Linked DNA regions of Parashewanella spongiae. The protein of the gene in region 2 interacts with the protein of the main gene of each other region in a pairwise test. Links are inferred from orthologs where the notes say so. Each region holds a gene or a part of one and is shown on either strand. Other genes may lie near its edges.

Region 1 (16,143 bases), 1.3 Mb from region 2 along the record:
TATGTGCTCAAATTACTTCTCAAAACTGTCTTGACTTAGCAATGTAATAACGACAGTTTTGTACGTCGGTAACAACTATGTCTTCATCAATTTCGATTGCACTTTGCGCACATACATAGCTCTGAGTTGAGCATTTAATGATTGCTCAGGTTAGGGAGCTAGCGATTTAGAAAGTACCAATCTTTGTCATACCAGCGAAGGCTGGTATCCAGTGACTTTTTACAGAAAAAAGCAAAGACACTAGACTACCGACATACAAAACTGTCGTTACTTCGTTTCCAGCCTGCGCTGGAGTGACGAGAACTCATCGGTATACTTTCTTCCGCAACTTTCCTTAGTTAAAAATCACATCGTGCTCTGTCAGATTATAGATACTGAGGTAATTGTTCAGGTTAGAGCTCAAACTGTCGGGATAGCAAAGTTGTAGTTTATACGAGATCAATCGCTGAGATTTGCGTTCCATCAACAATTCTAAATCAAGCATTTGCTGATATTCATTTTCATTTATCATGGGTTTTGCGAGTTTTCTGAGCCTACGGAACGGCAGGAGAATTTTGGTTTCCCATTGCTCAATCGCTTTAATGAATGATTGCCATTGCTCAGTGCTATACTTTTCATGACAGTGATTATCTAAGTGATGAGCAAGCAACAATAAATTCACATTGATGCCAAACTCATCTTGTAGTGGCAAACAAACTGTTTGATTGCGCGAATATGTGTGTTCGCACTGCTGCCAGATTGCAGTATATTCAGTATGTTGATCATTACTTGAACTATGCATTTTCAACCTCTGATTCAATCTGTTCAATTTGCTCTTGAATGTCTAACCATTCCATTTCACTTTCTTCAAGGGTTTGGGTGAGCTTAACTTGCTCTGCGAGTACTTGAGTTAAAGTAGCTTTATTATCATCTTCGTAAATATTGCTATCCGCTAATTGTTGTTCAAGCTCTGCAAGGCGCTCACTGGCTTTTGATTGCTGCTTTTCAAGTTTTGTTTGCTGTTTTTTAAACGGCGATAACTTAGTTCTGAGTTCGGCTTCAAGTCGTTTGCGCTCTTTTTTATCAAGAGTAACAGATGAGGTATTATTGCTGGAGCTGCTATTGTCGAGCTTAGCGGCCTCTAACATCCATTTGTGATAATCGTCTAAATCACCGGCAAAAGGTTGTACCCGTCCAGAATCAACAAGGTAGTAATCATCACAAGTGAGTCTTAATAAGTGACGATCGTGAGATACAACCACCATCGCACCTTCAAAGGTTTGTAGCGCCATGGTAAGTGCGTGGCGCATATCTAAATCTAAGTGGTTGGTCGGTTCATCTAACAACAGTAAGTTTGGACGTTGCCATACCAAAAGAGCCAATACTAATCGTGCTTTTTCACCGCCGGAAAATGGTCTTACGGGCGAAAGTGCCATATCGCCATTAAAACCAAATCCACCAAGAAAGTTGCGTAGTTCAAGTTCTTTGGTATCAGGGGAAAGGCGTAGTAAATGCTGCATTGGTGTATCATCGAGCGATAAAAACTCGATTTGATGCTGAGCAAAGTAACCAATATTAAGGCCTGGATTCGTTTGGTAACTGCCAGACATGGGCGCGAGCTGACCTGAAAGCAATTTAATGAGCGTTGACTTACCCGCACCATTTCGGCCGAGTAAACCAATACGCGCACCGGGCACTAAATTTAACTTTACTGAGTTTAGAATTGGAGATTCACCATAACCAATTTTAACTTGCTCCATGGCAATTAAAGGGTTAGGCAAGGCTTCTGGCGGTCTAAAGCTCATTTGGAATTGGCTGTCAGCGTGGGAAGGCAATAATTCCGTCATTCTATCTAAGGCTTTTAAACGGCTTTGGGCTTGTTTGGCTTTACTGGCTTTGTAGCGAAAACGATCAACAAAAGACTGCATATGCGCTCTTTCTACTTGCTGACGTTCGTAGGCAACTTGTTGCTGTGCCATTCGCTCAGCGCGGACTCGCTCAAAACTGGTGTAATTGCCTTTATAGTAATTTAGTTTCTGCTGCTCAACATGCACCACTTCATCCACAATTTCATCGATGAAATCGCGGTCATGACTGATGAGTATTAAGGTGCCTTGATAACTTTTAATCCAACTTTCTAGCCAATAGGTCGTGTCTAAATCCAAATGGTTCGTAGGTTCATCGAGCAAGAGTAAATCAGAGCGACACAAGAGTGCTTGGGCAAGGTTGAGTCGCATTCTCCAACCACCAGAAAAACTTTTTACTGGATCGGCTTGTTTGTCTTGGTTAAAACCAAGGCCTGCCAGTAATGTTCCAGCGCGTGCACGAATACTGTAACCACCAATCGCGTCTAATTTGCCGTGGATATCAGCGATTTTATGCCCGTCGTCATCGACTTGAGCTTGATGCAGTGCTTTTTCAAGTTGACGAAATTCGACATCACCATCGAGCACATACTCAAGAGCACTGATATCTAATGCAGGTGTTTCCTGTGCAACAGAGGATAACTGCCAGCCAGAAGGTATGCTGAATTCACCTTTATCAAGGGATAACTTCCCTTGAATCAATGCGAGTAGCGATGATTTACCACAGCCATTAGCGCCAACTAATCCCACTTTATGACCGGGATATACAGTAAGAGAAGTATCATTAAGCAGAGTTTTACTGCCACGGATGAGTTGTGCTTGAGATATGGAAATCATTTCTGGCGACTTACTAGAGTGAATATACGAAAGGGAAGATTCTATCCTAGAATCAAAACCTAGGTAACAGAAATCGCTATCTTGTGGCAAAATAGGATTAATTTACTTGAACTATAACGTCAGTATGACTTCACTATGACCCAAACCCATAAAAGAATGAAGAAGCGTTTTGTTGCTGGTGCTCATTGCCCTAAATGCAAAGCAAAAGACAGTATTGTGCTATTTAAAGAAAATGATATCGAGACAGTTGAATGTGTTGAATGCGATTATCGGGATCAACAAGTTGAGGCAAAAGTAGCAGAACAATCGTCTGGACAAGTTATTGGTGTGTTTAAGCCAGACTAGGGGCTGTTTATCTTTCGTGATTATTTTTGCAGCGATAAATTGGTCGTTTTATACAAGACAGAGCTTGTGCGGTTTGGTTATTATCGACATACAAAACTGTCGTTACTTTGTTTCCAAATAAGAAAACGATAACGCAGCACCTTTTATTTAGAAAGAGCGACCAATTTACGCTCTCTCTTTTTTCGATGCTTTTGAGCGTTCACTGTTCTGTGTTGTAACCCGTTTACTTAGATGACTAAGCTTCACTGCTTACGCCTTGAACCTAAATATATCAGTTGAACGCACAATTTAACTTCAATAGATTAAAGCTAAATTGTGCGTTCAACCGATTTATTTACCGTGAAAATAGCCGCTAAGGGATGTCGCAGTTCAAATAATACCAATTTAAATTTCAACGCTTAATTTGTCATACCTGCGAACGCAGGTATCCAGCGACTTGTGCCCAAATTAACCAAAGACTCTGGACTCCTGCGTTCGCAGGAGTGACGATAAAATTGGTATACATTCTTCCGCCACGTCCCTAACACCTATTCTCAAGCCTGTTAGTGAAAGCATAAAAGCTAAAAATCACTTCGCCTTTAGCTTAGGTTGGAAATAATCTTCAAATCTCAGCGAATACAATTTTCATGGTGTAGGGTGATAGAAAAATAGTAGCCAAAGTAAACGCATATGACATCTATGCCTATCATGAACGTTTAGGTTAATATTTCGTTTCAGTGATATTTGCACAAAGCGCCTGTTGAGGTGCTTTTTTATGCCGGTAAATCATTAAATTACGTGTATGCTTTTATCTGACACTCAAATATTACTCACTCAATGAATTTAGAAACAGAAAAAGCTCTGCTTGTATGGCTTAGAGCACAAAAAAAACTCAGCCAACACTATGGGGCAATATCTGCATGGCTTGGTGTGGTGCAAGGGATTTTGCTTGTTTTGCAAGCCTACTGGATTGCAACGAGTTTAGATGAAATTATCATTGAGCAGTCACAGCAAAACCTCAATAGCCACTTAATCTGGATTGCGGGGTTAATTATGTTGCGGGCAATCACAGGTTATTGTCGAGAAACAGCCAGTTTTATTGCGGGGCAGAAAGTCCGTCAGCAATTAAGACTGAGTGTACTGGATAAATTACAGCAACTTGGGCCTATCTTTGCGAAAAGCAAACCTGCAGGTCATTGGAATTCAATGTTGCTTGAGCAAGTCGAGCAAGTACAAGATTTCTACAGTCGTTATCTCCCGCAACAAACATTGATAGCCTTTACGCCACTTATCATTCTGATGGTTGTTTTTCCACAAAGTTGGGTAGCAGGTTTAATCTTACTGGTGACAGCACCTTTAATTCCGCTGTTTATGATCCTTGTTGGACGGAATGCGGCTAAAGCGGGACGAGCACATACTGTGGCATTGCAACGATTGACGAGCTATTTTGCTGATCGTTTGGCTGGCTTATCAACGTTAAAATTATATTACCGTTATCAAGCGGAAGAAAAAGCTGTGGCACAGGCGTCCGACGATTATCGAAAACGGACTATGTCAGTGTTGAAGCTTGCTTTTTTAAGCAGTGCTGTTTTGGAATTTTTTTCAGCGGTGTCGATAGCCGTTTTAGCCGTTTATTTGGGCTTTAGCTTTTTAGAATATCTCGAAACTGGTTTCTACGGAGTAAAAGTGACCTTGTTCAGCGCTATGTTCATCTTGATATTAGCCCCTGAATTTTATCAGCCTCTGCGAGATTTGGGCAGTTTTTATCATGCTAAAGGTAATGCTGTTGCCGCCAGCGAGTCCATTGTGGAGTTGCTAAATATGGATGTTTCTCAGCAGGGTGAAAAGGCAAACAACCCATTTAATTCAAATGAAAAAATAACTATTAAAGCAAAAAACTGGCTAGTGCAAAGCCATGATGGGAAAACATTGCTTGGGCCGATCAACTTCACTTGGCAATCCGGTGAGCGCATTGCTATTGTCGGGGAAAGTGGCTCTGGAAAATCAAGTTTATTATATGGGTTACTTGGCTTTTTACCCTATCAAGGCAGTTTACAAATAAATGACATTGAATTAAGTCAAATGAGTTCAATGCAGTGGTATTCACAGTTAAGTTGGGTAGGGCAAACACCAGAGCTACTTTTTGGAACGCTTATTGATAATTTACTACTGGCCGATACTGAAATGACCGATGATGATATGTGGGAGTTATTAGATAAAATCGGTTTAAAGGAGTTTGTACAGGCTCACCCGAAACAGTTACAGCTCGAAATATCAGAACAAAACACAGGCTTATCAATCGGACAAGCTCAGCGAATTGTGTTGGCTCGTGCAATAGCTAAAAAAACTCAGTTGCTGGTGGCTGACGAGCCAACGGCTGCGCTTGATAAATGCAGTAAAGCAATTGTGTGGCAGACGTTGATGGAGCAAGTCAAAAGTACAGGTTGTTTTATTGTCAGCCATGAATTGGATAAACTTGAGCAAATGGATGGTGTTTGGGTCGTCGAGCATGGAGAAATTATAGAGAAAGGTACTTATGAAGAACTAAGTGCGGTAAATGGCGCTTTTAAGGCGTTGCTCAGCGCACAAGTTGCACACTTTTCACTGAGTGGCGCGAGTTTAAAGGAACAAGCGGTAGAGGGAAAAGCTAATGATTAATTCCTCTAAGCCGCGAAAAAACTCGACATCTGAACACAAACTGAGTGAGCTACTCCCTTTCATCCGTATGTTTAAACAGCAGTGGACATTAATTAGTTTGGGCATGTTATTAAGCATGCTGACATTAACGGCGGGAATAGCGTTATTAGGGTTGTCAGGCTGGTTTTTAAGTGCAACCGCGCTGGCAGGATTAACGGCTTTAGGTATCAAGCAATTCAATTTTTACACTCCTGCGGCTGGAGTGCGATTTTTAGCAATTGTAAGGACTGTGGGGCGCTACGGTGAGCGATTGGTTACCCATCAAGGTACACTACAAATTTTAACTCAAATTCGTATCTGGTTATGGCGACAGCTGCAACGCTTGTCTATTTCGCAAGTCAGTAAGCTGCGTCGTGGTGATGTACTTAATCGTTTATTGACAGATATTGATACGTTAGATCAACTATATCTGCGTATTCTCGCACCACTTATGAGTTACTTCATACTGTCGTTATTCTTTTCGTGTGTTATTGGCTTTTGGGACGAACAGCTTGCTTGGATAATCGGCTTAGGACTCTTATTTATCGGGGTGTTGTTACCTTTCGTAGGCTATTTAAGTGCACAAAGACCAGCCATCGCGGTAATTGAAGCAAAACGTCAGTATCGAATTGAGTTATTGGACTTATTGACAAACCAGCTTGAAATAACAATGTATGCTGCACTAAGTCGATACCGCAGCAAAATTGAGTTAACAGAACAGCGGCTTTATCAAGTGCAGCTTTGGTTAATACAGCGAAATGCTTTGCTGCAAGCTGGGCTGATCTTGTTGCATGGTCTAATACTCATTGTCGCACTCTATTTTGCGGGTAATGGGGCTATTGCAGGTTCAATATCAGGCCCCGTTTTCGCCCTCATTGTATTTGTGATGATGGCTATGATGGAGTTGCTAATACCACTGTCTCTTTCAAGTCAGCAATTATCAGCTTGTGTGCTTGCAGCCAGTCGAATTAACCAACTAACCGAGCAACACGCTCAATTTGAATATGGCTCAGTCCAAGAGCAAGCAATAACTGGGAATTTGAACATCCTTGATGGCTACTTTGGCTATACAGATGAACAAGTTGTGCTCAAAAAATTGAATTTATCAATTTTAGACAAACAGAAAGTGGCTTTTGTAGGACATTCAGGCTGCGGGAAGTCAACGCTGTTAAAGCTTTTGACTCGTCAGCAAAATCTACAATCTGGCACAATTCTATTGGATGGTAAGCCGATAGAAAGTTATAGCGAGTTGGCATTATCTCAGTCGATTACTTATGTCGAGCAAAGCGCACAAATATTTTCAGCCTCACTTAAAGATAACTTGCTCATTGCGTTAGCAGATGGGGAGATAGTGAGTGATAAAAAGTTAATTAGTACCCTTCGACAAGTGGGACTTGAAAAGTTATTAAATGATGATGGATTAGATTTATGGATTGGTGATGGTGGGCGGTTATTATCAGGAGGTGAACGTCGTCGTATTAGTATTGCGCGGGCACTGTTACGAACAGCACCAATTGTGTTATTAGATGAACCCACAGAAGGGCTCGATCTCAATACTGAAAAACAAATACTCGAATTAATTTTTGACGTTTGGAAAGATAAAACAGTATTAGTGGTGACCCATAAAACATCAGTATTTCCATTTATTAATGAGTGGCATCTAATGGAAAATGGAAGGTTATTGAATCTAACGGTTGCACAAGGATTGAACAATTGTTAAAACTGAAACAGGTAACAACTATTTACCCATAATAAGGATAAATATGCCAGTAGGTGTAACCCAAGAATCGATTGTTCCTACCGTGGTTATTACTGGAGCATCAAAAGGCGTCGGCGCGGCATGTGCTCGATTATTTGCTCGAACCTACACAAATGGCATTAATTTAGTTGTAGTGGCAAGAGAAATTGCTGGGCTGCGGAAAATAAAAGATGAACTTGCAGAGTACTTAAATTGTAATGTATTGATGGTTACTGGTGACATCGGTATTAGAGCTTGCTGTAATCACATTATCAACCAAGCAGTATCAGAATTTGATGGCATTGATTTTTTGATAAACAATGCAGGCTTGCATCACCGTGGTGATTTTGAAGGGCGCTCTGCGATTGATGTTGCTGCTATGGTTGATGTTAATTTAAAAGCTCCGATTTACCTTACTGCGATTGCACTCCTTTATATGTCGAAAACTAGACCTTCAGCTATTGTAAATGTTGGCTCACTGGCAGGACGAGCCCCACTTCAAGGTGCAGCCGTTTACAGTGCAACGAAAGCAGGGCTTCGTGCGTTTACCTATGCAATGGCTGATGAATTACAACACAGCAACATTAAAATTGCGGTGGTGTCTCCCGGCCCTATTGACACAGGTTTTATCATGGATGAAATTGATAGTGTCGAAGATATTGTTTACTCGCAACCGATGAGTTCGGCTGAGCAAGTGGCAGAAGCTGTACTGGCATTAGTGGTTGGGAAAAAAACAGAAATTTCAATACCGTGGTTGAGTGGTAAGCTCACGACATTGAGTTATTTATTTCCTAAGTTTAGAAGGCTTACCCGCCCATTGCTTTATTGGCTTGGAGCGAGAAATAAGCGCAGCTATAAATAACCTAATGTGTGATTATTACTCCTTGAATTTGCTTGTTTCGTCATTCCTGCGAAAGCAGAGAACCAGCGGTTTTTCATTTTTAGAGCAACATTTTTAGAGTTAAAAGGCACTGGATTCCCGCTCAAAACATGCGGGAATGACCGCCGTTTAACCGAGAAGCATCAGTTGACTGCGTTCCCAAGCGTAGAAAAAATGGCTGATAGCAGCCACTTTAGCAAGCTTGTGAGCGTAGAGCACTTCACTCATTGGGTGAAAACCATGATAATAAAATCATCGTATTGCTCAAACAGTTACTCATATATTCAGCGTTCAACTGTGTTTTTAGGTTTAAACCTAAATATATCAGTTGAACGCACAATTTAACTTTAATCTATTGAAGTTAAATACAAGATTAAACAACCCGAATTCACCCATCAGGTGAGTGCTGAACATTCATATACTTGCCAAAATCACCGCTAGCTGCGTTATAAATTTTGCAAGTAGAAACGAAGTAACGACAGTTTTGTATGTCGGTAACCACTACTTGCTGCTATTCATGCCTTGCTATCTGTAATTTTTTCTGCGTATATGAACGCTCCTAACCGATTTATTTAGGTTAAAGCTTCAGCAGCGAAATTAGCCTGCTAACATACTCTCAAATTTCAATCCATCTCTGCCAAAAATTAATCACACATCAAGGTATAAATACTATTTAACTTTATTCCTAATATATTTTAAAATTTTTGTTTTCTCCTTATCTGTGTTGTCCCTTTGAGAAGCTTGTGTTTGCAACTCACTTTTTATTGAATCATTAGCTACACTCATAGAATTAAACTTATGAAGCATTTTTATCGCCTCTAAGCTTCCATGTCGGCACGCCTCCTCTAAAGGCGTTTTATCCGATTTACTTTTCTGTGTAAGCAAATTTTTGAGTGTCGTTCTATGCATACTTGGAGTCGAATCTGTGAGAGTTAAAAGATACGCAAGTGTTTTAGGTGGTTTTGCGAGCACGGCTTGATGCAAAATATTTTCATTACTATAATTTACAACATTCAGTTTTATGTCTTTTTCTTCGATTAACATTTTTACAAAATCATTTTGACCATGATTAACTGCAACCATGGCCGGGCTGTTTCCATGTATATCTTGAATGTTCCAAACTGCACTATGACTCTCAATTTTCGATTGCTTTTGAGCCTCTAATGCTTCGATATCATTTCTTGCACTATTTATAGTTTCCTTTTTTTGTTTTTCTGAATCATTAGGTTCAGCTATAGCAGCATCTGAAGTTTTTATTGCTGACGCGTTAACTTGTGAATTGCTACTTTCTGCTGATGTACTGCTACTTTCTGCTGATGTACTGCTACTTTCTGTTGTTGCGCTGCTACTTCCTGAAGATGTAATGCTACTTCCTGAAGATGTAATGCTACTTTCTGATGTACTACAGCTTTCTTCTGTTGTAACGATAACTTCCCATGCTCCCTCTCCCTCTCCGTGTTCATGTAAACTCCAACCTGCAACGACCCCATCATTGGTAATTTCCTCCCAATCGCTCATCTCACCATGCCAAGCCGATAGTGATGATGTAATCATTTCTTTTAGTGCTTCTATATTGCCTAATTTAGCCGCTTGATGCAGTGGAGATGTTCCGTCTACACGCAATTTAGCAAAGCTGGTTGTACTTTCATCTACTGAAGACTCTGCACTGTCAGAAGTTGTTTGAACCATTGAAGCGTAAGGCTGTTTAAGAAGCTCTATTGCCGTTAGGTTGGTGGAAATGTGTGCGTTATTTAATGGAGATTTTCCATTTGCGTCACCTTCAAACAAGTCGCTATTTTGAATGTCTTGAATCAAAGCTGTTACTAGCTCATTTTTATGATGAATGATTGCTAGCTGAATAGGTGTGTTTTTTTTGATAGGTTGGCTTGGAGTGGTAACTGTTCCTATGAAGCTTTTTGCTTTTTCGTTTGCTCTAATACATGAAGCCTTAGCTTCTTCGATGCTGTCAGCGCTTCTAGGTAGTGCAGTAATTAGCATCTCTAACTTATCAAAGTCTGATAAATTGCTAGAAAGTGTTTGTAACATAGTATTAGTTATACCTGTTAGCTCTTCACATAATTGCGTTCTTTCAGCATGGCTCAGTTCACCATTGTAGTTATCTCTCGTTAAATTAGTTAAAGTTCGCCATCCTACAAAGCTAGAAAAAGGGAGGCCGTTTGGACATAGTTCAGAAGTACTTCTTTCGAGCGTTTGTATATTATCGGCGAAAGCAGTTAACTTTGATTGCTGCTCTGGAGAGAGCGAAACTTCACTAGTTTGACCTTCAAATTGTGAAGATGCTGGAGAATTTATAGGTGAGCTAGGTTCGAATGCCATAAGTTGCAAGTCCACAGTTAACGGAACAGGTAGTTAACCTAAAACTAGTTTAAATTCTCACTGTGGAATATTAAAACAATGTTAATTTTTGTTAATTACATAAGAGTCTGTTGATCTTTCGTGATTGTTTTTGCAGCGATAAATTGGTTATTTTATGCAAGGCAGAGTTTGTGAGGTTTGGTTATTATCGACATACAAAACTGTCGTTACTTCGTTTCCAAATAAGAAAAACGATAACGCAGCACCTTTGATTTAGAAAGAGCGACCAATTTACGCTGTCTTCGATGCTTTTGAGCATTCACTGTTCTGTGTTGTGACCAGCTAACTTAGATGGCTAAGCATCACTGCTCACGCTTTGAACAGATAAATGCTCAAATAGCACAGAATTTAATCCTGAAAGATCAACAGACCCTAGCTTTATCCTAGAAACATCAGTTGACTGCGTTCTCAAGCGTAGAAAAAATGGCTGATAGTAAGGCGTAGCTTGCAGCAAGTAGTTATTCTACTTGCAAAAGTTACAACGCAGATAGCAGTCATTTTAGCAAGCTTGTGAGCGTAGAGCACTTCACTCATTGGGTGAAAGCCATGATGATAAAATCATCGTATTGCTCAAACAGTTACTCATATACTCAGCGTTCAACTGATGATTTTAGGTTTATCCTAGAAACATCAGTTGACTGCGTTCTCAAGCGTAGAAAAAATGGCTGATAGTAAGGCGTAGCTTGCAGCAAGTAGTTATTTTACTTGCAAAAGTTACAACGCAAATAGCAGTCATTTTAGCAAGCTTGTGAGCGTAGAGCACTTCACTCATTGGATGAAAGCCATGATGATAAAATCATCGTATTGCTCAAACAGTTACTCATATACTCAGCGTTCAACTGATGATTTTAGGTTTATCATTAGATAAAATTATTTTTTGAAATATAAAAGTATTCAAAAGATAATTAAAAATTTAAATAGTTTTAATAAAAAAAGCATTGTGCAACTGAAAAGAAAGAGTGTTTATTGAAAAATATTATGTTTTTAGAGCTGCTTTTACTTAATTGATTGTTTTTGTTGTAGTATTTTTTATTTTATTAGAAATGATGATTCGACAGGATTTGTAGACGACTTCACATTTGTCATGTAAAATCTGCGCAATTTGCCAAAATTTCACTATGTAGTGAAAGTTGGAAATTCAACAATAAATAAAATTTTATAATTTTCAGTTACTTGGCTCTATCGGAGGTCGCGTTGACAAAGTCTGCCTTACTCGTACTCGAAGATGGAACTGTTTTTTCTGGCACTGCAATTGGTGCTGATGGTATCGCAGTTGGAGAAGTTGTTTTTAACACTTCAATGACAGGTTATCAAGAAATATTAACAGATCCTTCTTATTCTCGACAAATCGTCACCTTAACCTACCCCCATATTGGAAATACCGGCACTAATAAGGAAGATACTGAATCTGATAGTGTGCATGCTTGTGGTCTTATTATTCGTGATTTACCCCTACTGGCGAGTAATTTCAGAAACGAGCAATCTTTAAGTGATTACTTAAAGGCGAATAATGTTGTTGGAATCGCCGACATTGATACACGAAAACTGACTCGAATTTTACGAGAAAAAGGCGCTCAAGCTGGTTGTATTCTTGTTGGAAATGCTGATGAGGTGAAAGCGCTCGCTGCGGCGAAAGCCTTTCCCGGCCTTAAAGGCATGGATCTTGCCAAAGAAGTCACAACAAATGAAGCCTATCAATGGCGTAACGGTAGCTGGCGTTTAGTTGGAGGCTTGCCTGACGATACGCCTGAGTCACAATTAAAGTATAAAGTTGTTGCTTACGATTATGGCGTTAAGCGTAACATTTTACGCATGTTGGTTGACCGTGGTTGCGATGTTACCGTTGTTCCAGCGCAAACGCCTATTAGCGACGTGCTCACGATGAATCCTGATGGTGTCTTTTTGTCAAACGGTCCCGGTGATCCTGAGCCATGCGATTATGCCATCAGTGCGATTCAATCGTTATTGAAAACAGACATCCCAGTCTTCGGCATTTGTTTAGGCCACCAGTTATTGGCATTAGCTTCTGGCGCGAAAACACTGAAAATGAAGTTTGGTCATCATGGTGCTAATCATCCTGTCAGTGATATTAAACGCGGGACGGTAATGATCACTAGTCAAAACCACGGTTTTGCGGCAGATGAAGCGACATTGCCAGACAACATTGAAGTAACACATAAATCATTGTTTGATGGCTCACTGCAAGGTATCCATTTGACGGATAAGCCAGCATTTAGTTTCCAAGGCCATCCTGAAGCTAGCCCGGGCCCTCATGATTGCGCTCCATTATTCGACCATTTCATCGAATTGATAGAACAATTTCGTCAACACGCTAAGTAGTAGATCCATCTAGGAAGGTAGAGTAACGATGCCAAAACGTACAGACATAAAAAGTATTTTAATCCTAGGTGCAGGTCCAATTGTGATCGGCCAAGCATGTGAGTTTGATTATTCAGGTGCACAAGCGTGTAAGGCGCTTAAAGAAGAAGGTTATCGAGTTATCCTAGTGAACTCGAATCCTGCAACCATTATGACTGATCCTGAAATGGCTGATGCGACCTATATCGAGCCAATTCATTGGGAAGTGGTTCGCAATATTATTGCCAAAGAAAGACCTGATGCTGTATTGCCAACAATGGGCGGCCAGACAGCGCTTAACTGTGCACTTGAGCTTGAAGCCAAAGGTGTACTGGCCGAGTTTAATGTTGAAATGATTGGCGCAACCGCGGATGCGATTGATAAGGCAGAAGATCGTAGCCGTTTTGATAAAGCCATGAAAAATATTGGGCTTGAATGTCCACGTGCTGATATCGCTCATACTTTAGAAGAAGCGCACGGTGTATTAGAGCAAGTAGGTTTTCCTTGTATTATTCGTCCATCATTTACTATGGGTGGCACTGGCGGCGGGATTGCTTATAACCGCGAAGAATTTGATGAAATTTGTACAAAAGGTTTAGAGCTTTCACCCACCACAGAATTGCTCATTGACGAATCTTTGATTGGTTGGAAAGAGTATGAAATGGAAGTGGTGCGGGATCGTAATGATAATTGTATTATTGTCTGTGCGATTGAAAACTTTGACCCAATGGGTATCCACACAGGTGATTCAATCACAGTGGCACCAGCGCAAACGCTAACTGACAAAGAGTATCAGTTAATGCGTAACGCTTCTCTTGCGGTATTACGTGAAATTGGTGTGGAAACTGGTGGTTCAAACGTACAGTTTGGTATCAACCCGAAAGATGGCCGTATGGTGATCATTGAGATGAACCCTAGGGTATCTCGCTCATCGGCTTTAGCTTCGAAAGCGACAGGCTTCCCGATTGCGAAAATAGCGGCAAAACTGGCTATTGGTTACACCCTCGATGAATTAATGAACGACATTACAGGTGGTCGCACGCCGGCATCATTTGAGCCTGCCATTGATTACGTAGTGACTAAAATCCCGCGTTTCAATTTTGAAAAGTTTGCTGGTGCTGACGATCGCTTAACGACTCAAATGAAGTCCGTTGGTGAAGTAATGGCTATTGGCCGAACTTTCCAAGAGTCGATGCAAAAAGCATTGCGCGGTCTCGAAGTTGGAAAAAATGGCTTTGATCCAATTACAGATCTTTCCGATAAAGATGCCTTGTCAAAAATTCGTTATGAACTGCAAGATGCAGGGGCCGATCGTATTTGGTATATCGCTGATGCCATGCGTGTTGGACTTTCGGCTAGCGCGATTCATAAGTTAACCCGAATTGATATGTGGTTCTTGGTGCAAATTGAAGAGTTAATTCAACTTGAAACTAAGCTACAAGAATCATCTCTCAGTGAATTAAATGAAAACGTACTGCGTAAACTGAAACGTAAGGGTTTTGCGGATGCACGTATCGCTGACATACTGAATGTATCGGAAGCAAACATTCGTGATTTGCGCCATGACTTTAACATTCTACCTGTCTATAAGCGTGTTGATACTTGCGCCGCTGAATTCTCTACCGATACGGCTTACATGTATTCAACCTATGAAGAAGAGTGTGAGGCATTACCTTCAAATCGTGACAAAGTTATGGTGTTAGGCGGCGGACCAAACCGTATCGGTCAAGGCATTGAGTTTGATTACTGCTGTGTTCACGCGGCGTTAGCATTACGTGAAGATGGTTATGAAACCATCATGGTGAACTGTAACCCTGAAACCGTTTCAACGGATTATGACACGTCTGATCGTTTGTACTTTGAACCAGTTACCCTTGAAGACGTATTAGAGATTGCACGTATTGAAAAGCCAAAAGGTGTTATCGTGCAATATGGTGGCCAAACGCCATTAAAACTAGCTAAAGCCTTGGAAGAAGCTGGCGTTCCAGTCATTGGTACGAGCCCAGATGCAATTGACAGAGCTGAAGATAGAGAGCGTTTTCAAGTTACCGTTAATGCGCTTGGTCTTAAGCAGCCTGAGAATGACACGGTCACCACAGTTGAAGATGCAGTGGCAACCGCTCAACGCATAGGCTATCCATTAGTTGTGCGTCCATCTTATGTATTGGGCGGCCGTGCAATGGAGATCGTATACGACGAACCTGATTTATTGCGCTATTTCAACGAAGCGGTGAAAGTTTCTAATGACTCACCGGTATTGCTTGATTACTTCCTAGATAACGCCATTGAAGTTGATATCGACGCTGTTTCTGATGGTGAAACTGTGGTGGTTGGTGCAATTATGGAGCACATTGAGCAAGCGGGAGTTCACTCAGGTGACTCTGGCTGTTCTTTACCACCCTACAGCTTAAGCCAAGATATTCAAGCTCAAATGCGTGAGTACGTTCGTAAACTTGCATTGGAACTAGGTGTTGTAGGCTTAATGAATGTGCAGTTTGCCGTTAAAGATGACGAAATCTATATGATTGAAGTCAATCCTCGTGCTGCTCGTACTGTACCATTTGTATCTAAAGCTACGGGCGTTCCTTTGGCTAAAATCGCGGCTCGTGTGATGGCTGGTCAAAGCTTGAAATCACAAAACTTCACTGAAGAAGTTGTTCCTGACATGTTCTCAGTAAAAGAAGTGGTGCTGCCATTCAGTAAGTTCCCAGGTGTTGATCCATTGCTCGGCCCTGAAATGCGCTCAACCGGTGAAGTCATGGGAACGGGTGTTACCTTTGAAGATGCTTATGCTAAAGCGCGTTTAGGTGCTACATCTGAAGTACCTAAATCTGGACGTGCTTTATTGTCTGTTCGCAATAGCGATAAAAAGCGTGTAGTCGAACTTGCTAGCAAGTTACTTGAACTTGGTTATGAAATTGATGCCACTCATGGTACAGCCATTGTATTAGGGGAAGCCGGTATTAACCCTCGCTTAGTAAACAAAGTACATGAAGGGCGACCACATATTCTTGATAGAATTAAGAATGGTGAATACACCTATATGGTGAATACGACAGAAGGTCGTCAAGCCATTGAGGATTCACGCCAATTACGTCGTGGTGCACTAC
Region 2 (16,575 bases):
GACTTGATAGGTAATGTTTACAGTAACCGTTTCTTTTGTTTGATCCGGGAAAAGTAAAACTTTTAATCCATTATCGAGTTTATACTCACTGATGCCTTCAACGTTTGTTACTTCTGTCGCAGCCAATGATGAAAATGAAAAACTTCCAACAGACAGTAGAACAGCGAGTAAGTGTCTTTTTGTTCGCAGCACTGAATTCATTATAAATCCTTTTTTTTGTTTTAATTGAAAATTACGGATCGACAATATCACAAAATTTGAACTTTTTTATATCATATAAGTAACAATTGATTTGTGTGGTGAGGTTTTATACAAAAAAACCCTATTCAATGGAATAGGGTTTTAAACACCTGAATATAAAAATAATTAACGCTTTTCTAAGCTCACAAACTCACGACGCTTTTCACCTGTATAAAGCTGACGAGGGCGACTGATCTTATGGCCAGGCATGTCTAGCATTTCTTTCCAGTGAGCAATCCAACCAACGGTACGAGCAAGGGCAAACATCACTGTAAACATGCTAGTTGGGATACCAATAGCTTTCATGATAATACCAGAGTAGAAGTCAACATTCGGGTATAGCTTCTTCGATACAAAATACTCGTCTTCAAGAGCAATGCGTTCAAGTTCCATAGCTACATCAAGTAGTGGGTCTTGTACATTTAATTCATTCAGCACTTCATGACAGGTTTCGCGCATTACTTTGGCACGAGGATCAAAGTTTTTATATACACGATGGCCAAAGCCCATTAGGCGGAATGGATCTGCTTTGTCTTTGGCTTTAGCAATGAACTCAGGAATTCGGTCAACGCTGCCGATTTCTTCGAGCATGTTCAAACAAGCTTCGTTAGCACCACCATGAGCAGGCCCCCAAAGTGATGCAATACCAGCAGCTATACATGCAAACGGGTTTGCACCAGAAGAACCTGCTAAACGAACGGTAGATGTAGATGCATTTTGTTCATGATCGGCATGAAGTACAAAAATACGATCAATTGCACGCTCGACGATTGGGTTAACTTTATACTCTTCACATGGAACAGAAAACATCATGCTTAAGAAGTTACCAGCGTAGCTTAAATCGTTACGAGGATAAACAAATGGTTGGCCCATTGAATATTTGTAACACATAGCTGCCATAGTAGGCATTTTAGAAATTAAGCGATAAGCTGCGATTTCACGATGTCTTTCATCGTTTACATCAAGAGAATCTTGATAGAAAGCAGCAAGTGCGCCAGTTACACCACAAAGCATTGCCATAGGGTGTGCATCACGGCGGAAACCTTTGTAAAAAGAGGCAAGCTGTTCATTTACCATAGTATGGTTTTTTACCATAGAAACAAACTTATCGTGTTGTTCTTTATTAGGTAGTTCGCCATTTAACAGTAAGTAACACACATCTAAATAATCAGAGTCTATTGCAAGCTGATCAATTGGATAACCGCGATGTAAAAGAATACCTTTCCCGCCGTCAATGTAGGTAATTGCTGATTCGCATGACGCCGTTGCCAAAAAACCAGGGTCAAAAGTAAAATAGCCCTTAGAGCCTAATTTACTGATATCTATTACGTCAAAACCTTCAGAACCCTGTTTTACAGGCAGTTCAATCGAATCATTTCCCGGTAAGTTCAAATTGGCTTTAATATCAGCCATACCCCGTTCTCCTTACTTCATTCTTGTGTGAGAGTGACATATAAAAAGGCCACTACTTTACAGTTATTGTAACGCAAGTTCCAACTTAAATAACCGTTTAAAAGTTACAAATTCAGGTTTTTTGTATCAATAATTCGTGACAAAGCTGCAAATGGCAGCAAAATAAGCAAAAAAATATAATTTGCGTTCTGTGATGTTTGTATTTGACTTTTGCCACGAGTATACTTTGCAACGGCTTTAAAGAGCCATTAAATAGTTATACTTCGAGTGTGATTTCTATCCGTGAAATTAATAGCTTCAGAATGAGCCATAATTTGAAATGATATGTATTTTTGCTTGAGTATCAATTTTGAACTATACCTGAATAGTGCAAAATTGTTATTTAACATTACTGTCATTTACATAAAAAGATGCTCAATGGAGCTGAGTGAGCAGAACGTGAAAAAGCAAAGACCTGTCCATTTAGATCTACCTAAAATCCGCTTTCCTGCTACAGCGATTGCGTCAATTCTTCACCGAATTTCCGGTGTTATTATGTTGTTTGCCATGGGTATCCTCTTATGGATGCTTAACTCATCGTTAACATCTGCAGAAAGTTTCAGCGACCTAAAATCTTGTTTTGACAATCCAATTGCCAAATTCGTGATTTGGGGAATTTTAACCGCGTTGAGTTACCACCTTATTGTTGGTATTCGCCATTTAATTATGGATAGCGGTCGATGGGAAGAATTACAGTCTGGTTTATTGTCAGCCAAAATTTCTTTCGTGTTAACTATTGCTGTTTCTATTTTTGTGGGGATGTGGGTATGGTAACAAATGCAGCAAGTTTTGGACGTAGTGGCGTCCATGATTATATTTTACTGCGAGCAAGCGCAATAATTCTTGCTTGTTACACACTGTTTTTAGCAGGCTTTTTTGCTTGCAATTCACCAATGACTTATGAAGTTTGGTCTGGCTTATATAGTACCTTAGCGATGAAGGTGTTTACCTTAATCACTTTGATTGCTTTATTGATACACGTTTGGATTGGTGTATGGCAAGTTTTGACTGATTATGTGAAGTGCGCAGCTTTGCGTGGTGGTTTACAGTTTGTTTTTGTCGTGACCGTTTTTGCATATTTAGCGGCAGGCATATTTATAGTGTGGGGTGTGTAAGTGAGTATTCCAGTACGCGAATTTGATGCTGTAGTTATTGGTGCAGGTGGTGCAGGTATGCGCGCTGCTTTGCAGATATCTAAAGAAGGCAAAAGCTGTGCTTTATTATCTAAAGTATTTCCAACTCGTTCACATACCGTTTCTGCTCAAGGTGGGATTACCGTTGCGTTAGGTAATGCTCACGAAGATAACTGGGAAGAACACATGTACGATACCGTGAAGGGCTCTGATTTTATTGGAGACCAAGATGCTATTGAATACATGTGTCAAACTGGCCCAGAAGCAGTTATTGAATTGGAACACATGGGTTTACCATTTTCACGTTTTGAAAACGGAACCATTTACCAAAGACCATTTGGTGGGCAATCACGTAATTTCGGTGGCGAGCAAGCGGCTCGTACAGCCGCAGCAGCGGATCGTACAGGTCACGCATTGTTACATTGTTTATACCAGCAGAATGTAAAAAATAAGACTCAAGTCTTTTCTGAATGGTATGCATTAGATCTTGTGAAAAATGAAGACGGTGCAATTGTTGGTTGTACGGCTTTGGATATCGAAACTGGCGAAATTGTATACTTTAAATCGAAGGCGACAGTTTTGGCGACGGGTGGCGCAGGACGTATATTTGCTTCTACGACTAATGCTCACATCAATACTGGTGACGGTGTTGGTATGGCGATGCGTGCAGGCGTGCAAATGCAAGATATGGAAATGTGGCAATTCCACCCAACAGGTATTGCGGGCGCTGGTGTACTTGTAACTGAAGGGTGTCGTGGTGAAGGTGGTTATCTTTTAAATAAAGATGGCGAACGCTTCATGGAGCGTTATGCGCCTAATGCAAAAGATCTCGCATCACGGGACGTAGTTGCTCGTTCGATGATGACTGAAATTCGTGAAGGTCGCGGCCTTGACGGACCTCTTGGTCCACATTGTTTATTGAAATTGGATCATTTGGGCAAAGAAACACTTGAAGCTCGTCTTCCTGGTGTTTGTGAGTTATCACGGACATTTGCGCATATTGATCCAGCTGATGGTCCAATACCTGTATTACCGACTTGTCACTATATGATGGGCGGATTACCTACTAAAGTGAGTGGTCAAGTAATTCGTCAAAAAGAAGACGGAACTGAAGAAGATATTATTGGTTTATTCGCGGTCGGAGAGATTGCTTGTGTATCAGTACATGGTGCAAATCGCCTTGGTGGTAACTCATTATTAGATTTAGTGGTATTTGGTCGTGCAGCCGGACAGCATTTGGGTAAAGCACTTGATGCTACAGCGGATCCGAAAGCTGCTTTAGATGAACATATCTCTGCATCATTAGCTCGTTTAAATCGCTGGGAAAGTAATAAAGATGGTGAAGATCCGGTCCAAATTAAAAAGGACCTGCAATTGTGTATGCAGTTGAATTTCTCTGTTTTCCGTAGCGGCGACTCAATGGCTGAAGGTCTTAAAGAACTTAAGTCGATTCGTGAGCGTTTAGCGAATGCAAAATTGTCTGATAATTCTCAAGAGTTCAATACACAAAGAATTGAATGCTTAGAGTTAGATAACTTAATGGCGACAGCAATTGCAACGGCCTATGCAGCTAACTTCCGTACTGAAAGCCGTGGCGCTCATTCTCGCGAAGATTACTTAGATCGTGATGATGAAAATTGGTTATGTCACAGCATGTTTGATCCAGTATCTGAGTCAATGGGGCGTCGTGATGTAAATATGTCTCCTGTAACTCGTGAAGCATTTCCGCCTGTAAAACGTACCTACTAGGAGTGGTAAGATGAAATTGGAATTTGCAGTTTATCGCTATAATCCTGATGTAGATACGAAGCCGTATATGCAGGATTACAGCTTAGAAGTTCAAGAAGGCACTGACATGATGTTGTTGGATGCGCTTTTATTACTAAAAGAACAAGATCCAACATTATCGTTTCGCCGTTCATGCCGTGAAGGTGTTTGCGGTTCAGACGGTTTGAACATGAATGGTAAAAATGGTTTGGCCTGTATTACCCCAATGTCTACCTTTAAAGGTAAAAAATTGGAAGTGCGTCCTCTACCAGGTATGCCTGTTGTACGCGATTTGATCGTAGATTTATCCCAATTCTACAAGCAGTATGAAAAAATCAAACCTTACTTAATGAATGACGAAAAAACACCTTCACGTGAACATTTACAATCACCGGAAGATAGAGCGCATTTAGACGGTCTGTATGAATGTATTATGTGTGCATGTTGTTCCACAGCGTGTCCATCATTCTGGTGGAACCCTGATAAGTTCGTTGGTCCAAGTGGTTTGTTACATGCTTATCGATTCTTAATTGATAGCCGTGACACTGCAACAGAAGAACGTTTATCAGAAATTGATGACGCATACAGTGTATTCCGTTGTCATGGCATTATGAACTGTGTAGATGTTTGTCCTAAGGGGCTGAACCCTACAAAAGCGATTGGTCATATTAAATCTATGCTACTCAAGCGAGCTGTATAAATGAAACAGAGCCAATTGTTGATGGTGGCAGTATAAATTTTAAAGGGTCACTTCTTATGAGGAGTGGCTCTTTTTATGTGTAAAAAGACTCTTAACTTTTAGTCATAGCCTACGAGTGCAATAATTGGAATTATCCCTGCACATAATCGACTATGCTAAACGTGTACATTTAGTTTTAAAGGAATGGAAATGCACCAAGGCATCATGAAAGCCTGGCTAGAGTCATCTCACTTGTACGGTGCGAATGCTACCTACATTGAAGAGATGTACGAAGCCTATCAAGAAGATCCTCAAGCAGTTTCCGATGATTGGAAAGCTGTTTTTGAAAACCTTCCTTCTATAAATGATTCAAGCGCCCAGCCTCAAGAAGTTGCTCATTCTAAAGTACGAGATTACTTCCGTAGTTTAGCGCTTGATGGAAATCGCGGTAGCTCAGTTAGAGCGTCTGATCCTCAATTAGATGCTAAGCAAGTTAAAGTGCTGCAATTAATTAATGCGCATCGTTTTAGAGGTCATCAAAACGCAAACCTAGATCCACTTGGTTTATGGGTGCGTGAACCTGTCTCTGAATTGAGCCCTGAATTTCATGGTCTTGATAGCCAAGATATGGAAAGTGAGTTTAACACTGGCTCATTCGCTTATGGTGGCGACACTATGAAGCTTGGGGAAATAATAAGTGCGCTTAAAAACACTTATTGTGGTTCAATTGGTGCTGAGTATATGCACATCACTGATACGGATGAAAAGCGTTGGATCCAACAACGTCTTGAACCGTCACAGGGTCGAGCTAATTACGATAAAGCAGCAAAAACTCGTATTTTAGAAGGGTTAAATGCGGCCGAAGGTATGGAAAAATACCTAGGAGCAAAATTCCCAGGCGCAAAACGATTCTCACTTGAAGGTGGTGACTCGCTTGTTCCAATGCTTCGCGAAATTATTTATCGCGCTGGCGAATCTTCTACAAAAGAAGTTGTTATTGGAATGGCACACAGAGGCCGTTTGAATGTATTAGTGAACGTTCTTGGTAAGCAGCCGTCAGAATTATTCGATGAATTTGCAGGAAAGCATGATCACACAACAGGCTCAGGCGACGTAAAATATCATCAAGGTTTCTCCTCTGACTTTGAAACTCCTGCTGGCAATGTACATTTAGCATTAGCATTTAACCCTTCTCATCTTGAGATTGTTAATCCTGTTGTTATTGGTTCTGTTCGAGCACGTCAAGACAGACGTGGTTGTAATGATGGCAGCCAAGTGATGCCGATCACTATCCACGGAGATTCAGCGATTACCGGCCAAGGCATCGTGCAAGAGACGTTCAATATGTCTCAAGCTCGCGGTTTTAAAGTTGGTGGCAGTATTCGCATAGTGATTAACAACCAAGTTGGTTTTACAACTTCAAATACTGAAGATGTTCGCTCAACGGAATACTGTACTGATATTGCGAAAATGGTTCAGGCTCCAATCTTCCATGTAAATGCTGATGATCCTGAAGCCGTTGCTTTTGTCTCTCAGTTAGCGGTTGATTATCGTAACGAATTTAAACGTGATGTGGTTATTGATTTAGTTTGTTATCGCCGCCATGGTCACAATGAAGCCGATGAGCCTAGTGCAACTCAGCCATTGATGTACGCTAAGATTAAAAAACACCCCACACCAAGAAAAATTTATGCTGATAGATTGATTGCAGAAAACTCGATTGCTTCTGAAGATGCTGTAGCAATGGTTAATGCTTATCGTGATGCATTAGATGAAGGCGAGTGCGTTGTTAAAGAATGGCGCCCAATGACGTTGCATTCTGTTGACTGGACTCCTTATTTAAATCGCGAGTGGGATGAAAGCTACGATGATTCAGTCCCAATGGATGATTTAAAGGCTTTATCAGAAAAAATTGCTCATATTCCAGAAAGTCATCCTGTTCAATCTCGCGTTGCTAAGATTTATAAAGATCGGGTTGCTATGTCTATAGGTGAAAAACCTTTGGATTGGGGCTTTGCCGAAAACTTAGCTTATGCGACGATATTAAACGGTAACAAGCGTGTTCGAATCACAGGTCAAGATTCAGGCCGTGGAACCTTCTTCCATCGTCATGCTGTACTGCATAATCAAAAAGACGCAACGACTTATCTACCATTGCGTAATTTAGCTGAAGATCAGGCTCCTATCGACATTACTGATTCAGTATTGTCAGAAGCATCTGTGCTTGCATTTGAGTACGGCTACGCTACGGCAGAACCTGGTGGGTTAACCATTTGGGAAGCTCAGTTTGGAGACTTTGTAAACTGTGCTCAAGTGGTTATTGATCAATTCTTATCATCTGGTGAGCAAAAGTGGGGGCGTTTATGCGGTCTTACTATGTTATTACCACATGGTTATGAAGGGCAGGGGCCAGAGCATTCAAGTGCACGCCTAGAACGGTTCTTACAATTGTGTGCAAACCATAATATGCAAGTTTGTGTACCGTCTACACCTGCTCAGGTTTATCATATGTTGCGCCGACAAGTGGTTCGTCCAATGCGTCGTCCGCTCGTTGTGATGTCACCAAAATCGTTATTGAGACACCCATTGGCTGTTTCAAGCTTTGATGAGCTTGCTAATGGTTCGTTCCAGAATATTATTGGTGAAGTCGATTCATTAGAGTCAAGCAAGATAGATCGAGTCGTTCTTTGTAGCGGAAAAGTCTATTACGACCTTATTCAAAAGCGCAGCGAAAAGAACCTTTCAAACATTGCTATTGTTCGAATTGAGCAATTATATCCATTCCCGCATAAGGAAATGGAAGTCGCGTTAGCTGATTATCAGCATGTGAAAGACTTTGTTTGGTGCCAAGAAGAACCTCAAAACCAAGGTGCATGGTATTGCAGTCAGCATCATTTCCATTCAGCAATTCCCGCTGGAGCGAAATTGACTTATGCTGGTCGAGAAGCATCTGCTGCACCTGCATGTGGTTATGCTGATTTACACATGCGTCAACAAGAAGCCCTAGTTAATAGTGCATTAAAACTTTAGTTACAGTTAGGATAAAGGATAGTTTTTTATGAGTATCGAAATCAAGGTACCCGTACTGCCAGAGTCAGTCGCAGATGCAACCATCGCAACTTGGCATGTTCAGCCTGGAGAGGCTGTAACCCGTGATCAAAATCTAGTCGATATTGAAACAGACAAAGTTGTACTAGAGGTTGTTGCACCGGAAGACGGTTCGTTAGAAGAAATTTTGTTTTCAGATGGTGAAACAGTTCTCGGTGAGCAAGTTATTGCCAAATTTTCGGCTGGTGCTGTAGCGGGTAAAGAAGTTACTAAAGCTGAAGCTGAATCAGCACCTGTTTCATCTAATAATGCTGATGATTCACAGTCTAATGATGCATTAAGCCCATCTGTACGTCGTTTGATTGCTGAGCACAATATAAGCCCTGAACACATTAAGGGGACAGGTGTTGGCGGTCGTATCACTAAAGAAGACGTAGAAGCATTTGTTAAAAATTCTGCATCAGCGCCTAAAGCTGCTTCAGTAGCTGCACCGGTTGCAGTTTCTACAGAAGACCGTAGTGAAAAGCGTGTGCCAATGACACGCCTTAGAAAAACGATTGCCAATCGTTTATTAGAAGCGAAAAACTCAACGGCGATGTTAACAACATTCAACGAAGTTAACATGAAGCCAATCATGAGCATTCGTAAACAATATCAAGAAATTTTCGAAAAGAAACATGGTATTCGTTTAGGCTTTATGTCTTTCTATGTTAAAGCGGTAACTGAAGCGTTAAAACGCTTCCCTGAAGTAAATGCTTCTATCGATGGTGATGACATTGTTTATCACAATTATTTTGATGTCAGCATTGCTGTATCAACGCCACGTGGTCTAGTTACTCCTGTGTTACGTGACACAGATAAAATGAGTCTCGCAGAAATAGAAAAAACTGTGAGAGAGTTAGCAATTAAAGGCAGAGATGGTAAACTCACTGTCGCTGACATGACGGGCGGTAATTTCACTGTAACAAACGGTGGAGTTTTCGGGTCATTAATGTCAACGCCAATTCTGAATTTGCCTCAAAGTGCGATTTTAGGTATGCATGCCATTAAAGATCGTCCTATGGCAGTGAATGGACAAGTTGAAATCTTGCCAATGATGTATCTAGCTCTCTCATATGACCATCGTATTGTTGATGGACGTGAGTCGGTTGGTTTCTTAGTTGCAATTAAAGACTTCTTAGAAGATCCAACACGTCTGTTGCTCGATATTTAGTCGTAGCCAGACATTACCCTAGTGACTGGCCCTTTCGGGCCAGTTTTATTTATAAAGTAGTATACGGATAGATCATCATGAATTTGCATGAGTATCAGGCAAAGCGATTATTTGCCAAATATGGTTTGCCAGTGTCTGAAGGTTTTGCTTGCGATACAGCCCAAGAAGCTGTTGAAGCGGCCGGACATATTGGCGGTGATATGTGGGTTGTTAAGTGTCAAGTACACGCTGGCGGCCGTGGTAAAGCAGGTGGCGTAAAAGTTACTGGCGATAAAGAAGAAATCAGAACATTTGCTGAAAAATGGCTTGGTAAAAATCTTGTTACTTACCAAACTGATGAAGATGGACAGCCTGTAGCTAAGATTTTAGTAGAAAGCTGCACTGATATAGCAAATGAGCTATATCTAGGTGCCGTTATTGACCGTGGTACGCAGCGTATCGTATTTATGGCTTCTACAGAAGGCGGTGTCGAAATTGAAACCGTTGCTGAAGAAACACCAGAGTTGATTCACAAAGCAGTCATTGATCCATTAGTCGGTCCTCAAACATACCAAGCCCGTGATCTTGGCTTCAAGTTAGGTTTAAACCCAACTCAAATGAAGCAGTTCACTAAGGTATTCATGGGTCTTGCTAAAATGTTCAACGACTATGATTTTGCGTTATTGGAAATCAACCCGCTGGTTATTACTGAACAAGGCAATATTCACTGTCTTGACGGTAAAATTGGTGTTGATGGTAATGCATTATTCCGTCAGCCTAAAATACGTGAAATGCATGATCCATCACAAGATGATCCACGTGAAGCACACGCTGCAAAATTCGAGCTTAACTATGTTGCATTAGACGGAAACGTTGGTTGTATGGTTAATGGTGCAGGCCTAGCAATGGGTACTATGGACATCGTAAACCTACATGGCGGTAAGCCAGCTAACTTCCTAGACGTAGGTGGTGGCGCAACAAAAGAGCGCGTTGCAGAAGCATTTAAGATCATTCTTTCTGATGATAACGTTAAAGCGGTTCTAGTGAACATCTTTGGTGGCATCGTACGCTGTGACATGATTGCAGAAGGCATCATTGGCGCGGTTAAAGAAGTTGGCGTTCAAGTTCCTGTAGTTGTTCGTCTTGAAGGTACTAACGCTGAACTTGGTCGTGAAGTGCTAGCAAGCTCTGATCTTGACATTATCGCAGCTGAATCATTGACTGACGCTGCTGAAAAAGTTGTTGCAGCTGCGGAGGGCAAATAATGTCTGTATTAATTAATAAAGATACTAAAGTAATCTGTCAGGGTTTCACTGGTGGTCAAGGTACTTTCCACTCTGAACAAGCGATTGCTTATGGCACTCAAATGGTTGGCGGTGTATCTCCTGGTAAAGGTGGACAAGTTCACCTAGGTTTACCTGTGTTCAACACAGTTAAAGATGCCGTTGCAGAAACATGCGCTACAGCGTCAGTTATCTATGTACCAGCGCCTTTCTGCAAAGATGCAATCCTTGAAGCAATCGACGGTGGCATTGAGCTTATCGTTTGTATTACTGAAGGTATCCCAACTATCGATATGCTTGAAGTTAAAGTTAAGTTAGCTGAAACTGGCGTTCGTATGATTGGTCCTAATTGCCCTGGTGTTATCACTCCGGGTGAATGTAAGATTGGTATTATGCCAGGTCACATTCATAAGCCAGGTAAAGTAGGTATCGTTTCACGTTCAGGTACCTTGACTTATGAAGCCGTTAAGCAAACAACTGACGAAGGTTTCGGTCAATCTACTTGTGTTGGTATTGGTGGCGACCCAATCCCAGGCACTAACTTCATCGACGTTTTAGAAATGTTCCAAAACGACGAAGGTACTGAAGCTATCGTTATGATTGGTGAAATTGGTGGTACAGCTGAAGAAGAAGCGGCTGAATACATTAAAGCTAACGTAACTAAGCCTGTAGTTTCTTACATTGCAGGTGTTACTGCTCCTGCTGGTAAGCGTATGGGTCACGCTGGTGCAATTATCGCTGGCGGTAAAGGTACAGCAGATGAGAAGTTTGCTGCATTAGAAGCGGCTGGTGTAACTACGGTTCGCTCGCTGGCTGATATTGGCAAAGCACTTCGCCAAAAAACGGGTTGGTAAGTAGTTTTATTTACTGATTATAAATAAAGGTCAGCTTTTACTGACCTTTATCCTAAATAAATCGGTTGAACGCACAGTTTAGCTTTAATCTATTGAAGTTAAATACAAAACTAAACAACCCTAATTCACCCATCAGGTAAGTGCTGAACGTTCATATACTTGCCAAAACCACCGCTAGCTGCGTTATAAATTTTGCAAGTAGAGCCACTACTTGCTGCTATTCATACCTTGCTATCGGTAATTTTTTCTGCGTATATGAACGCTCCCAACCGATTTATTTAGGTTTATCGTTATTAACAAAAAAACCATTTTGTTTGAAATCTGTTTTTGTATGCTAAAAACCACAAACTCCCTCCAATATTTTCTGATGTCACGGGTCGAACAGAATCAGAGCTTAAGTCATCAGTTGAATGAATTGCTATTTCCGCAACGCTAGGTGAATAGTTAAGGATTAATTTTCTTGCTCCTTCTCTGGAACATGTTATCCATTGCTCATTTTGACCTTTTGATACTCGTAACTGGATGGCATCTTTTGTGTGTAATTGTTTACCAGTGATAGGGCAGGAAATTGTTGGACAAAAATGATAAGCAGTCTTATTTTCAGAAGTTGCTATGAATAGTTTAAACTTAGGGGCTTTTTGTAGTTTGATTGTAGGTTTGTCTACATCAAATGTCATTCTAATGGTGTCTTTAATCTTAGTGCCATTTTTGCCAGAGTATAAGGCTTGTAGATTTGAATGGTTTTGAACTTGAGGAGTAATACCATTCCTGCTTAATTGTTTTTGTATTTTGCTAACATGTCGGTTAGCAGAAAAAGAACCGAAAGAAAAACAACTATTACTGTGACAATCAGTTGCTTTAACATTCCATTTTGTGCCATTAGGCGTATAGGTAAATTGTTGTGCTTTGCTATTAACCTGACCATTTGGGCTTAGCCAGAGCTGTCTTGATACGCTTGGTTGAATGCTCGCTGTAGCCATAATTGATACCCATAATATGAAAAACACCGATTCATAATAACTCTAAATGTTTAACATAGGCTTACAGTTTCATTATTATTCCGCTTGGAAAGCGAGCATCCATTATTCTTAAAATGGGTTTAACGCTTTATCTTACTATTTTATCAGGTAAACTAGCCCACAAAATTAACCATAGCATGTCAATGAATTGAATTGACGGCAATAGGGGCATTGATGATTACAGCTTACCTATATAAAAATCGCCGCCTTACAATTAAAGAAATAACTGTAAAGGATGACATCCCAGAAGATACTTTATGGTTAGATTTGTACAAACCTGAAGATGATGAACGCGATTGGTTGAATCAATTTTCAGTTGAAGAAGTACCGGATGAAGAAGATATTAATGATATTGAAGCATCGGCCCGTTTTTATCAGAACGCAGATGGATTGCACATTAATTCCTTATTTCCTCAGCGAGTTGGGCAATATATTAAAGGCGTGAATATTTCATTCAACCTTAGAAGTACTTTTTTACTGACCATTCGAGAGGAAGATGTTGGGCTGGTTCGTCTTTTACGTAATTACTTAAGATTAGGACGATTAGAAATATCTTCTCCTCAAGAGTTGTTCCTAGAGTTTTTTACAATCAAAGTCGATTATCTTTCAGATCTTATTGAGGATGTGTACACGGTTCTTGAAGATGTAGGAGTGCAAGTATTTGAAAATGATGAGCTGGACGATGTATTTAAGCTCATTACATTACAAGAAGACTCTAATGGTAAGATAAGATTAAGCTTGCTCGATACACAAAGATCACTTCGTTATTTACAGCGCTATTGTCGTGGGCAAATGTCTGATGAGCATTTAAAAGATATTAGAGAAATGTTGTCTGATATTGAATCGCTTATGCCCCATAGTCAGTTTATTTTTGATAAGTTAAATTTCTTATTGGATGCCGCAATGGGCTTTACAGGCTTACAACAGAATAAAATTATTAAAATTTTCTCTGTTGCCGCTGTAGTTTTCTTACCTCCGACGTTGATCGCCAGTAGTTACGGCATGAACTTTGGAAAAATGCCAGAGTTAGCGTGGGAATATGGTTATCCTATGGCTATAGGTATGATGCTTGCGAGTGCAGTAGGTACTTACCTTTTCTTTAAGAGAAAGCAATGGCTATAAAGTTACAGTTTTAATTTCAACGCACGTGGGTTTTGATTCATCAAATGATAGTCATCACCATTAATTTTACTTAGTGAGCCAAGTATAATATGGATTTTATAGAAGTTTATCCGAATGCATTACCTGATGAGTTTTGTGATCGATTAGTCGATGTGTTTTCTAAGCATCAGGGAGTTAGAGCTGGTGAAACGGGTCCATGGTATCGATGAAACTAAAAAAAACAGCCTAGATCTTACTTTAGATAATTTTGAAGATCTTGCTAGCATTAAAAATGAACTGTTAGGTTATACATTAGAGAAAGCAACGGATTATTTCACAAAATATTCTATGGCACTGATGGGAGCTGTTTCCGTTTCAGTGGCTGACGAAAAAGGAAAACCTGTTGTTCTTGTTCCTGATAATTTTGAAAAACTAGGGCGTCCACGTGCAGAGCCTTTAGTAAAATATTTATATCGGAGCGGTACAATTAATTTACAGAAATATATAAAGAATGCTGGTGGCTATCATCACTGGCATTCAGAGCAATTTCCTCAAATACCGCACAATGAAGCTCTTCATCGAGTTGTACTTTATATGTTTTACCTTAATGATGTGGAAGAAGGTGGAGAAACTGAATTTTATTATCAGCAGCGAAAAATTAAACCTAAAAAAGGTAGTATGGTCATAGCTCCAGCTGGATTTACCCATACTCATAAAGGTCATATTCCGGTATCAGGTGATAAATTTATTGCGACGTCATGGATCATGTGGAATCCCGCAGATCGCCTTTATGCTCCAATCGCATAGTAAATAAGGCTTACAGGGTAAGGGACATAACTTCATTTTGTTACACATGTCCTTTCAATGTAAATCAGTTATGTATCTTGGTTTCTATTCGGATTTCTAATTTGGTAATAACTTCGATCAAACTTTTAAGGAGCTGATTAACGGCTCCTTTTTTTATACAAGGCTTAAGCTGATTTTCATATGTTGTTAGCTTATTAAGAAATACTTTAAGTGTGGATAACTCATCAGAAAAATATTCTTCAATGTTATTAAATTCGAACCTGTATTTAAGGTATCCTCCGAAATCCCAAAAGTCACTCGCACTCCAATTAGCTAACATTGAGTCAATATCTTTTTCTGTTAGTGTATGAAGAATGGCTTTGTGGTGATATTTATCTCTAAATTGCTCACGAACAGTCACCCATGATTGAACAAGTGAGTGAGTGAACTTTTCTATTTCTGATTTCTTTTGCAGACCTTTCAGTTCGTTTTTGAGGCAATCGTAAATACTTTCTAGATCTTTACAAATAAAGTTGTGGTGATAGAAGCGCTCTTCGTCAGGGGTTAGATCAAATGATTCCACTGCTTTGTTTTTGGATAATTCAATAATAACCGATTTTGAAGATAGTTCTTCTGAGTTAATAAAGCCATTCTCTATGAAGTATAGGTATTGGTCACAAAATGTCATCCACTTGAATAAGCTTATTTTTTCACTAGAAATAATCGTATTGTGTAATTTAATTATTGCTATCTTTAGTTCTTGTGGTTCATGTTTTACAGGCGATATCATTATAAAAGCGTCAAGTTCACTATGGTTATTAGTTTCAGGAAGCTTTAATTCACTTTTTAAATCCTTGAATCTATAAACCCCTTCATAACAAAAATCGATCATGTTATCTGTTAGCTGATATGGATAGCTTTCAATTGAACTTTCAATTCTTAGGTGCTTTTTTCCTTCCTCAGTTTCGCTATCTTTTTCTCCAAAAAACGCAGATGGATCATAAGAACTGATCTCAGACTTTGTTATACCGTGAGATAATGAAGCGTTGCATAGAAGTAATATTTGATTAAAAATGAACCGTTGGGATGCTTTAATATCAATATCTTTAACTTTGCTCAGTTCAGCTGATAACTTATGAAATCTTGTGAATGCTCGTTTTATTATTCTGAGATTTTTGACATCTTTTGAATTATTTAATGCGTTCATTAATTGGGCTACATCAACCTGTATTTCCTCGAACTGATTTTTGATTATATTGACAACTTCTATATCAGTAAGCTTGAAATTAATCTGATCAGAGAATACTTTTTCAAAATCTTTATATGAACCTTTTTCCATATGCTTTGAATTCGCAATAACTATAACTTTGACGTTCTTACGGTCTGCAAGGTTAAAGCACTCACCAAGAATTTGAGCAACTAGCTTTTTGTCTTGTAATCGTTCTAAATCATCAACAATGAGAATAAAGTCTGACAAATGTTCAAAGAGCTTATGCTTAGCTACTCCAGCTATACCTGAAACGATGCTACTTATAGAACCTTTATAACCTTCATTTTTAAAAGCTGCATCAATGGTATTCGCACCTAGCTTAGAATACCAAGACGTCTTTTCTTTCTTAAAATACCTTAATGATAGAATTTTATCTCTAAAGTCATTAATACTCGATAGTCCATATACGGATAAGTAAGCGGAACGGTTTTGGTTGTCATTGAACAACTTAGTTTCAAGCGAAGGAGTCAGTTGCTCTCTAACAAAATGAGTTTTACCGCTTCCCCAGACACCATCTAGTAAAACCATTGGTGGAAAAGAGTCATCAGTTAATAAAGTTACAAATTGTTCAATATAATGTTCCATACAAACCCAGTTAGTAATGCAGCATGTTAGACAAGATACTGGATTGTATTCTGTTTAAGCTTTAATGGAAAACCACTTGGAGAATTTTGTGATGGGTTGTATGTTTGCTATAAGGGATGCTGCGACTTAGGTTATACCGACGTATAATCCAAACAGAGTAATTTAC

The links.
Region 1: the proteins of sucA (region 2) and E2I05_RS18380 interact in binary tests that used the Escherichia coli proteins (3 or more experiments, as listed by UniProt). The link is inferred for Parashewanella spongiae from one-to-one orthologs.

Annotation. Positions count from the first base shown.
Region 1 is NZ_CP037952.1:4,626,024-4,642,166, reverse strand. The notes cover bases 228-3,127. They hold E2I05_RS18380 (ABC transporter ATP-binding protein), read right to left. Parts: upstream 2,682-3,127; coding sequence 774-2,681; downstream 228-773. Other genes in these bases: E2I05_RS18375 (YheV family putative zinc ribbon protein), read left to right, coding at 2,817-3,026; E2I05_RS18385 (TIGR02444 family protein), read right to left, coding at 335-781. Also shown: heme ABC transporter permease/ATP-binding protein CydD, read left to right, coding at 3,843-5,663; thiol reductant ABC exporter subunit CydC, read left to right, coding at 5,656-7,401; E2I05_RS18360 (SDR family NAD(P)-dependent oxidoreductase), read left to right, coding at 7,445-8,281; E2I05_RS18355 (ankyrin repeat domain-containing protein), read right to left, coding at 8,969-10,636; carA (glutamine-hydrolyzing carbamoyl-phosphate synthase small subunit), read left to right, coding at 11,870-13,015; carB (carbamoyl-phosphate synthase large subunit), read left to right, coding at 13,044-16,143. UniProt on the Escherichia coli protein: Genetic data indicate it may be involved in ribosome assembly or function.
Region 2 is NZ_CP037952.1:3,319,729-3,336,303, reverse strand. The notes cover bases 5,170-8,501. They hold sucA (2-oxoglutarate dehydrogenase E1 component), read left to right. Parts: upstream 5,170-5,481; coding sequence 5,482-8,301; downstream 8,302-8,501. Other genes in these bases: odhB (2-oxoglutarate dehydrogenase complex dihydrolipoyllysine-residue succinyltransferase), read left to right, coding at 8,330-8,501; E2I05_RS13080 (succinate dehydrogenase iron-sulfur subunit), read left to right, coding at 5,170-5,292. In the rest of the region: E2I05_RS13105 (M16 family metallopeptidase), read right to left, coding at 1-201; E2I05_RS13100 (citrate synthase), read right to left, coding at 367-1,653; sdhC (succinate dehydrogenase, cytochrome b556 subunit), read left to right, coding at 2,071-2,466; sdhD (succinate dehydrogenase, hydrophobic membrane anchor protein), read left to right, coding at 2,460-2,807; sdhA (succinate dehydrogenase flavoprotein subunit), read left to right, coding at 2,808-4,574; more of E2I05_RS13080, read left to right, coding at 4,585-5,169; more of odhB, read left to right, coding at 8,502-9,532; sucC (ADP-forming succinate--CoA ligase subunit beta), read left to right, coding at 9,610-10,776; sucD (succinate--CoA ligase subunit alpha), read left to right, coding at 10,776-11,648; E2I05_RS13055 (hypothetical protein), read right to left, coding at 11,942-12,628; magnesium/cobalt transporter CorA, read left to right, coding at 12,842-13,789; E2I05_RS13040 (P-loop NTPase fold protein), read right to left, coding at 14,640-16,409. UniProt on the Escherichia coli protein: E1 component of the 2-oxoglutarate dehydrogenase (OGDH) complex which catalyzes the decarboxylation of 2-oxoglutarate, the first step in the conversion of 2-oxoglutarate to succinyl-CoA and CO(2).